Actinocorallia herbida: one gene and its partners. The protein of the gene in region 2 interacts with the protein of the main gene of each other region in a pairwise test. Links are inferred from orthologs where the notes say so. Each region holds a gene or a part of one and is shown on either strand. Other genes may lie near its edges.

Region 1 (2,904 bases), 6.6 Mb from region 2 along the record:
CTCGGCGGAGGAGGACATCCTCGCCTACCGGCCCGACGAGGCCGCGGGGGAGAAGACCTACCCCGAGGTCTACGCGCAGCCGCACCCCACGGTGCTGAGGGCGCTCCAGGAAGCCGAGGACTGCCCTTCGCTGGCCACGGGCGGCCTGCCTTCCGACCTCGACTGACGATCGGCCCACCGGGCTTTACGGGGCCTGGAAGCCGTACTTGTGGAACAGCGCCCGCGCCTCGTCGCCGGCGAGCCACTCGACGAAGGCCGTGGCCTCCGGCAGGTGGTCGGACTCGGCGACGGGAGCGACGGGGAACTCGGCCTTGACGTTGAAGACCGCCGGGATGGCGACGCTGCTCGCCGCCGCCCCGGCGGTCTTCATGTCGGTGAGGTAGACCAGCCCCGCGTCGGCCCGGCCCGACCTGACGAGGTCGAGCACGTCCCGGGAGTCGACCTCCTCGGACTTCAGCGCCAGGGGCACCCCGGCCTTGGTGAGGACCTGCTGGGAGTAGCGGCCGAGCGGCCCCACCGAGGTGCCGAGCACGATCCGCAGCTTCTTGCGCTCCAGTGACCGGACACCGGTGAGGCCGAGCGGGTTGCCGGGGGCGACCGCGATGGTCAGGGAGTCCGCGGCGACGACGTACGGGGTGCCGAGGTCGTCGCGGATGTCGTCCAGCGCGCCGACGTCGCCCGCCGCGACGACGTCGGCCCGGTCGACCTCGTCGGGCAGTTCCTGGGCGCCGCGGAATTCAAGTCGGAAGCGGACATGCGGGACATGCTGGTGATAGACGGCGGTGAGGTCGGACAGGACCTCGGTCATCGAGGAGCCCGCGAGCATCCGCAGGGTCACCGGGCCGTCGGAACCTGCGGCGCACCCGGTGGACGCGAGCAGCACGAGGGCGATCACCAGGGCACGCATGGGCATGACGATAACGGGATCAAGTGCGCCCGGCGTCCGGTAGCCCCAGATACGCCGTAAGGCCGCGTTCTGTCGGTGGGGGTGGCTAGGGTCGGCGCATGGACTTGATCGAGCAGCTTCCGGGGGACTGGCGCGACGCCATGGACCTCGATCCCCTCGCCACCGCCGCCCTGGGCTCCTTCGTCGAGGGCGAGTACACCGCGGGCACCGTCTACCCGCCGCGCGAAGACCTCCTCAACGCCTTCCGGCACACCACGCTCGCCGACGCGCGGGTGCTCATCCTCGGCCAGGACCCCTACCACGGCCCAGGCCAGGCGCACGGGCTCAGCTTCAGCGTCCGCGAAGGCGTGAAGCTGCCCCCGTCGCTGCGCAACATCTACAAGGAGCTGGCCACCGACCTCGGCGTCGCGCCGGCCGCGAGCGGCGATCTCACCCGCTGGGCCGACCAGGGCGTCCTGCTGCTCAACGCGGTTCTGACGGTCCGGGCGAGCGAGGCGGGCTCGCACGCCAAGAAGGGCTGGGAGGAGTTCACCGACGCCGCGATCCGCGCCCTGAACGCCAAGTCCGAGCGCGTCGTGTTCATCCTGTGGGGCGCCTACGCCCGCAAGAAGGCCGCCCTGGTGACGAACCCGCAGCACTTCGTGCACGAGTCCGCCCACCCGAGCCCGCTCAGCGCCCGCACCTTCTTCGGCACCCAGCCGTTCAGCAAGGCCAACAAGGCGCTCGCCGACTCCGGCCAGCCGGAGATCACCTGGTGAGCGTGCCCACCGCGGTGGCCGCGCCGTCGTTGAGGCCGTAGACCAGTTCGGATCCGGTGAGCGACAGGGTGACCGGAACCGCGCCCGCGCAGCCGGCTCCGCTCCCGCTCTCCAGGACGAGGATCTGCACGGCGTCGGCCTCGGTGAGGGTGAGGTCCTTGGTGCAGGCGGGCCCGGCGTGCTCGCTGGTGCCCACCTTGTCGCCGAGCCCTCCACCGGTGAGCGTGATCGTCAGCTTCTGCCCGGCGCCCTTGTCCCCGGCCCGCACGACCCGCCCCTGCCAGGTGCCCAGGAAGCCCTCGGGCACCGACAGCGGGCTCTTCGCCTGGGGCGCGGTGGTTCCGCCGTCGGCGTCCGCGCCGTCGGTGAGCGCCCACAGCAGCACGGCGAGCAGGGGGACGATCAGGAGCCCGGCGACCACCCCGACGACCATCCCGGTGCGCAGCCCGATCCGGGCCTGGACCGTCCCGCCGAGGGAGACCTCGGACTCGGCGGAGGCGGCCACGGGATCGGGGCGGACGGGGTCGGCGGCCCCGGGTCCGGTCGGCTCGTCGTCCTTCGCGCGGGCGGGGGACACCGTCGGCGCGGGAGGAGTCGAGGGGGACGCCGGGAGCGGCCCGATCAGGGGCGCGTCGCCCTCCTCCGGGACGACCGCGACGAAGGGCGATCCGTCGACGCCGCGCTTGGCCGGGGCGGTGCCGCGCGGCGGCGCGGGAGCCTCGGGGGCGGGCGCGGGGATCGCCTCGATGGAGGCGATCGTGTTGGCGGAGGAATCGGGCACGCCGGTGAACGCCGCCAGCAGGTCCGCGGTCGTCGGGCGGCGGCGCGGATCCTTGTCCAGGGCCCGGGAGACCAACGGCAGCAGGGCGCGGTCCAGGCCGGTGAGCCGGGGAGGGTCGTGCGCGATCCGGTAGAGGATCTCCGGCATGGTGCCGCCCTCGAACGGGCCGCGGCCGGTGCCGGCGAACGCGATGACGCAGCCCCAGGAGAAGACGTCGGACGCCGCCGACGGCTCGCCGCCTTTGACGATCTCGGGCGCCATGTAGGACGGCGTGCCGATGAGCTGCCCCGCCCGGGTGACGCCTCCGCCGGAGTCCAGCGCGCGGGCGATGCCGAAGTCGATGACGCGGGGCCCGAACGCCGACAGCAGCACGTTGGAGGGCTTGAGGTCGCGGTGGACCAGCCCCGCGTCGTGGATCGCCGCGAGGGCCGTCGCGGTCCCCACCGCCAGCGCCTCGA
Region 2 (2,990 bases):
AGGCCGCGGGCGCGGCACTGCCCGCGCTCGTCCTGACCGTCCCCGGCGCCGCCGTGCTCGTCCGGCTGCGGCCGCCCGGGCCGCTGCTGGCCGCCGGCCTCGCCGCGCTGCTGCTCGGCGGACTGCTGGCCGGGCAGGCCGGCAGCACCTGGGCGCTCGGCGCCGCCCGCGCCCTCGCGGGCTGCGGCGCGGGCCTCGCGCTCGCCGCGGCCGCCGCCCTCGCGCTGCGCCAGCGGTCGCCGCTGCCGACCGCGGTCTTCTCCGGCACCCTCGTCGCCGGGCTGCTGCTGGCCATGCCCGCGGTGCTCCGCGCGATCCCCGACCGGCCCGAGGACTGGCGCGAGCCGCTCACCGGGCACCCGTGGGCCGCGGCCGCCGCGCTGCTCGCCGCGCTGCCCGTGCTCGCCCTGCGCGGGGTCCGCGCCCCGGTCCCGCTGCCCGCCGCCGAACGGGCCCAGCTGACGCTGCCGCTCGTGCCCGCGGCGGGCCTCGCGTTCCTCGCGGTGCTCGCCGTCGAGCGGGCGTGGGCCCCGGGCGTCAACCTGATCGTCGCCGCGCTGGGCCTCGCCGCGCTCACCGGCATGGCGCTGGCCGCCGGACGCGACGCCTCGGGACCGCTCGCGCCCGGACCGGTCCTGCTGCTCGTCGGGGTGCTCGTGCTGCCGGTGAGCGCGCCGCTCGCGGGGCTCACCGCCACCGCCCGCGGCGTCGGCGCGACCGAGCTGTGGCCCTTCGGCGCGGGCGCGTTCGCCGCGCTCGCCGCCGCCCTGTCGACCGTGCCCCTCGACGCGCGGGGCGCGCGCACCGCGGTCGGTGCGGGCTGCGCGCTGATGGTCGGGGGGACCGGCCTGCTGCTCGCCTACGACCCGCTGTCCGGCGGCCCGCTGCTGGGCCCCGCGCTGGTCTCGCTCGCCGGAGGCGCAGGGCTCGCCCTCGCCTCCTCGCTGCGCGACGCCCCGCCCGGCGCCTTCGGATTCGGGCTCGCGCTGTGCTTCCCCGCGCTGCTGAGCGGCAGCCTCATCGCCGGGTCGCTCCAGCTCGCCGGTCTCGGCCACGCGGGCGCCGGAGACGGCCCGCTGGACTCCCTCGCCTCCGCCCAGCGCGCTTGGACGGCGACCGCCCTGGGCCTCGCCGTGGCCGCGACGTGCCTGGTCCCGGCCGTGCAGGCCGCGGCCCGGCGCCGGGACGCACAGGACACCGATAGGCTTTCCCACCTACCCACCTGATCTGAACAACACTGGAGAACACAGTCGTGTCCGAGCGCACCCTGATCCTGGTCAAGCCCGACGGCGTCCGCAAGGGCCTGGTCGGCGAGGTCCTCTCGCGCATCGAGAACAAGGGCCTGAAGCTGGTCGCGCTCGAGCTGCGCACCCTGACCCGCGACGTCGCCGAGGACCACTACGGCGAGCACCGCGAGCGTCCGTTCTTCGGCGAGCTCGTCGAGTTCATCACCGGCGGCCCGCTCGTCGCCCTGGTCGCCGAGGGCCCCCGCGCCATCGAGGCGTTCCGCGCCCTGGCCGGTGCGACCGACCCCGTCAAGGCGGCCCCCGGCACCCTGCGCGGCGACTTCGCCCTCGAGATCGGCGAGAACATCGTGCACGGTTCCGACTCTCCCGAGTCCGCCGCGCGCGAGGTCAAGCTGTTCTTCCCCGAGCTGGGATGAGCCGCGGCGGGACTCCCGCCGCGCGATACGCACCCGCGAACGCACCGTCCGCCGTATGATCGGCGCGCGGTGCGTTCGCGTTTCCGGTCGTGTGGTTCCGTTTCGCTGTGCAATAGTCGAATCACGCGCGGAATTTCCGATGGCGTCCGCGGCCCGGTGACTGCCGCGGTCGTTGCGGTCGCGTTACGATGAACTCGCCGCTCCGACCGTCATCTCTGGTGCCACTGCCAGTAGGAAGGGCCCCCTTTTCTCCATGGGTAACAAGCTGTCGTTCCTAGGCCGTGATATGGCGGTCGACCTCGGTACCGCCAACACGCTCGTCTATCTGCGTGGCCGCGGGATCGTGCTCAACGAGCCGTCCGTGGTGGCCATCAACACCCACACGGGCAAGATCGTCGCGGTCGGGATCGAGGCGAAACGGATGATCGGCCGCACTCCCGGCAACATCGTCGCGGTCCGCCCGCTCAAGGACGGCGTGATCGCCGACTTCGACGTGACCGAGCGGATGCTGCGGTACTTCATCCAGAAGGTGCACAAGCGCCGGCACTTCGCCAAGCCCCGCATCGTCGTCGCGGTCCCGTCCGGCATCACCGGGGTGGAGCAGCGCGCGGTCAAGGAGGCCGGCTACCAGGCCGGCGCCCGCCGCGTCTACATCATCGAGGAGCCGATGGCCGCGGCGATCGGCGCGGGCCTGCCCGTCTACGAGCCGACCGGCAACATGGTCGTGGACATCGGCGGCGGCACGACGGAGGTGGCCATCATCTCCCTCGGCGGCATCGTCACCAGCCAGTCCGTGCGGGTCGGCGGCGACGAGCTCGACCAGGCCGTCATCACCTTCGCCAAGAAGGAGTACTCGCTGATGCTCGGCGAGCGCAGCGCCGAGGAGATCAAGATCGCGATCGGCAGCGCGTTCCCGACCGGCGGCGAGGACGAGCCCAACTACGAGATCCGGGGCCGCGACCTGGTGTCGGGGCTGCCCAAGACCGTCGTCATCTCCTCCGAGGAGGTCAGGCGCGCGATCGAGGAGCCCGTCAACGCCATCGTCGACGCGGTGAAGACCACCCTCGACAAGTGCCCGCCGGAGCTCTCCGGGGACATCATGGACCGGGGCATCGCCCTGACGGGCGGCGGCGCCCTCCTCAAGCACCTGGACGAACGCGTCCGGGAGGAGACGGGCATGCCGATCCATCTCGTCGACAACCCGCTCGACTCCGTCGTGCTCGGCACCGGCAAGTGCATCGAGGACTTCGAGTCGCTGCGCCAGGTCCTGGTGCCCGAGCCGCGGCGCTGATGCGTGACACCGGCAAGAACCGGCTCGTGCTGGGCG
Region 3 (3,130 bases), 2.0 Mb from region 2 along the record:
GGTCTGCGCGAGCTGGGCGTCGTCGAACTGGATGCCGATCGGCCCGGATTCGCCGAGGAGGAGCCCGAGGCCGAGGTAGGCGAGCAGACTCGGCAGACCGAGCCGGTACGACAGCCGGACCGCCACGATCGCCACAAGGACCATCACCGCGCCGAACGCGAGCCACTCGTCAAGCCCCACAGATCACCTCCGTCGGGCAATTATCCCGAACGGATCAGGAGGGATGAGACGTCGTGGCGTTCAGGGGGCGGCCGGGCGGCGGATGACGCGGGGGCCGAGGCCGTTCAGGACGTGCTGGACCGGCTCTCCTCGGACGAGCCGGGTGAGGTTGGCCACGACCTCGCCGATGATGGCGATCTGGGCCTGACCGCTGGCGCCCGCGGCGTGCGGGGACAGCAGGACGTTCTCCTGGGCGCGCAGCGGATCGCCGGCGGGCGGCGGCTCGGTCTCGAAGACGTCGAGGGCGGCGCCCCCGAGCGCGCCGGACTCCAGCGCGGCGAGCACCGCGGCGTCGGGGACGATGCCGCCGCGCGCGACGTTGACCAGCAGCGCGCCCGGTGGCAGCAGCGCGAGTTCGCGGGGGCCGAGGAGCCCGGCGGTCTCGGGGGCGAGCGGCAGCGCGACGACGAGGATGTCGCTGACGGCGAGGAGTTCTTCCAGCGGCAGGTAGGCGGCGACGGATTCCGGCTTGGGCGTGCGGCTCCAGTAGGAGACCCGGCAGCCCAGCGCGCTGAACAGCCGCGCGGCCTCGGCCCCGATGGCCCCTTGGCCGACGATCCCGACGCGCTGGGCGTGCAGTTCGCGGCCGCCGATCTCCAGCTGCGGCCAGCCGCCCTCGCGCATCCGCCGGTCGGCCCAGGCGAGCCTGCGGCAGAGCGCGAACGCCGCGCCGACGGCCCACTCGGCGACGGCCCGGGTGTTGGCGCCCGGCGTGTTGGCGACGGCGACGCCGGCCCGGGTCAGCGCGTCGAGGTCGCAGCTGTCGACGCCGACCTGCGGCATCTGCACGAACACCAGGCGCGGCGCGGCGGCGACCGCGGCGGCGTCCATGGCCAGCGCGCCGGTGAAGTCGCCGACGACGGCGTCGGCTTCGGCGAGCGCCTCGTGCAGGCCCGCGGTGTCACGGGTGCGCGGCACGACGAACTCGGCGTGCGCCCTCACCTCGGCGAACAGGGCGTCGATGAGCTCCACCGGCAGCGGCGGCAGCGCCGCGATCCTCCACATGGACCGCACCCTAGGGGACGGCGCCGACGTTTCCCGGCCCTGTCCCCAGCCTGTGGAAACCCGATGGCGTGGCGACCGCGCGGACCGGGACGTCGTGCGGCTCGGCGGGCACCTCTTCGAGGAACTCGGCGTCGTAGACGACCCCGACCGTCAGGATCGCGGGGCCGACGCGGGCCAGCGCCCGGTCGTAGAACCCCCCGCCGCGGCCGAGCCTCCTGCCGTGCCGGTCGACGGCGAGGGCCGGGACGAGGACGACGTCGGTGGCCTTGATCGCGTCGACGCCACGTACCGGCTCCGTGGGCTCCAGAAGGCCGTAGGGGCCCTCGCGCAGTGAATCCGGTCCTTCGTACGAGGCCCAGTCCAATTCCCCGTCAGGGCGGACGACAGGGAGGAGTACGTACGATCCACGCTTCCAGAGCGCGAACAGCAGGCTTCTCGTGCCCGGTTCGTTACCGACTGAGACATATGCTGCGATTGACGAAGCCATCTCCAGCTCGGGGACCGTGAGGAGGACGTCGCGTATCGCGGAGCTTGCCTGGTCTTGTTCGAGACTGGGTATGACACTCCTCGCATGACGTATATGGGTTCGCAACGAGGGCTTAACGTCTTCCTGCACCCGACACTCCCTTCAGTTGACTAGGGTTTTTCCTATGGCCGACATCTCACCCGTAACCAAGGCAGTGGTTCCCGCAGCAGGACTCGGCACCCGATTCTTGCCCGCGACCAAGGCGACGCCCAAGGAAATGCTGCCGATCGTGGACAAGCCCGCGATCCAGTACGTCGTCGAAGAGGCCGTGTCCGCAGGGCTCTCCGACGTCCTCATGATCACCGGTCGGTCGAAACGCTCCATCGAGGACCACTTCGACCGCGCGTACGAGCTGGAAGAGGCCCTCCGGCACAAGGGCGACACCGCGCGGCTCGCCTCCATCCAGGAGTCCGCCGAGCTGGCGCAGATCCACTACGTCCGCCAGGGCGAGCCCAAGGGCCTCGGCCACGCCGTGCACTGCGCCGCCCAGCATGTCGGCAACGAGCCCTTCGCGGTCCTGCTCGGCGACGACCTCATCGGCTCCAGCGACCCGCTGCTCAAGCGCATGATCGAGGTGCGCCAGCAGTACGGAGGCAGCGTCGTGGCCCTCATGGAGGTGCCCGCCGACCAGGTCTACAAGTTCGGCTGCGCCGCCATCTCCGCCAACGTCGAGGACGACGTCGTCGAGGTCACCGACCTGGTCGAGAAGCCCTCCGTCGAGGACGCCCCGAGCAACTGGATCGTCATCGGCCGCTACGTCCTGGACCCCGAGGTCTTCGACGTCCTGGCCAAGACCCCGCCCGGCCGCGGTGGTGAGATCCAGCTCACCGACGCACTGCGCACGCTCGCGACGATGCCCTCGGAGAACGGCGGCGGCGTCCGCGGCGTGCTGTTCCGCGGCAACCGCTTCGACACCGGCGACAAGCTCGACTACCTGCGCACGGTCGTGCAGTTCGCGGCCGAGCGGGAGGACCTCGGCGCCGACTTCCTGGGCTGGCTCCAGGAGTTCGTGGCCGACCGCTCTTCGTGAAAAGCGCCTCCGGCGTGAAATACATGGGGGCATGAGAAGCGTCTCCGACCACCTCGCCGCGATCGTCGCCCGGCTCACGCCCCTGCCCCCGCTGGAGCTTCCGCTGCTGGAGGCGGCCGGGACGGTGCTCGCCGAGGAAGTGTCCGCATCCGTGGACCTCCCCCCGTTCGACAACTCCGCGATGGACGGTTACGCCGTGTGCGCGTCCGACCTCGCCACGCTCCCCGTGACGCTACCCGTCGTCGCCGACATTCCCGCGGGAGACCTCGCGGCGACGGGTATCGGCCCGGGTTCCGCGGCGCGCATCATGACCGGCGCCCCGCTCCCGGACGGCGCCGACACCGTCGTCC

What was found.
Region 1: the proteins of ndk (region 2) and EDD29_RS05250 interact in binary tests that used the Escherichia coli proteins (3 or more experiments, as listed by UniProt). The link is inferred for Actinocorallia herbida from one-to-one orthologs.
Region 3: the proteins of ndk (region 2) and EDD29_RS44680 interact in binary tests that used the Escherichia coli proteins (3 or more experiments, as listed by UniProt). The link is inferred for Actinocorallia herbida from one-to-one orthologs.

Annotation. Positions count from the first base shown.
Region 1 is NZ_RJKE01000001.1:1,083,449-1,086,352, forward strand. Bases 81-2,835 are described here. They hold EDD29_RS05250 (uracil-DNA glycosylase), read left to right. Parts: upstream 81-1,005; coding sequence 1,006-1,665; downstream 1,666-2,835. Other genes in these bases: EDD29_RS05240 (transglutaminase-like domain-containing protein), read left to right, coding at 81-166; modA (molybdate ABC transporter substrate-binding protein), read right to left, coding at 185-907; EDD29_RS05255 (serine/threonine-protein kinase), read right to left, coding at 1,655-2,835. Also shown: more of EDD29_RS05240, read left to right, coding at 1-80; more of EDD29_RS05255, read right to left, coding at 2,836-2,904. UniProt on the Escherichia coli protein: Excises uracil residues from the DNA which can arise as a result of misincorporation of dUMP residues by DNA polymerase or due to deamination of cytosine.
Region 2 is NZ_RJKE01000001.1:7,730,076-7,733,065, reverse strand. What follows is about bases 117-2,957. They hold ndk (nucleoside-diphosphate kinase), read left to right. Parts: upstream 117-1,252; coding sequence 1,253-1,663; downstream 1,664-2,957. Other genes in these bases: mreC (rod shape-determining protein MreC), read left to right, coding at 2,954-2,957; EDD29_RS35190 (rod shape-determining protein), read left to right, coding at 1,917-2,954; EDD29_RS35200 (hypothetical protein), read left to right, coding at 117-1,226. Also shown: more of EDD29_RS35200, read left to right, coding at 1-116; more of mreC, read left to right, coding at 2,958-2,990. UniProt on the Escherichia coli protein: Major role in the synthesis of nucleoside triphosphates other than ATP. The ATP gamma phosphate is transferred to the NDP beta phosphate via a ping-pong mechanism, using a phosphorylated active-site intermediate.
Region 3 is NZ_RJKE01000001.1:9,775,332-9,778,461, forward strand. Bases 38-3,018 are described here. They hold EDD29_RS44680 (5-formyltetrahydrofolate cyclo-ligase), read right to left. Parts: upstream 1,841-3,018; coding sequence 1,235-1,840; downstream 38-1,234. Other genes in these bases: EDD29_RS44670 (potassium/proton antiporter), read right to left, coding at 38-180; EDD29_RS44675 (NAD(P)-dependent oxidoreductase), read right to left, coding at 241-1,224; galU (UTP--glucose-1-phosphate uridylyltransferase GalU), read left to right, coding at 1,875-2,780; glp (molybdotransferase-like divisome protein Glp), read left to right, coding at 2,812-3,018. In the rest of the region: more of EDD29_RS44670, read right to left, coding at 1-37; more of glp, read left to right, coding at 3,019-3,130. UniProt on the Escherichia coli protein: Involved in the removal of 5-formyltetrahydrofolate.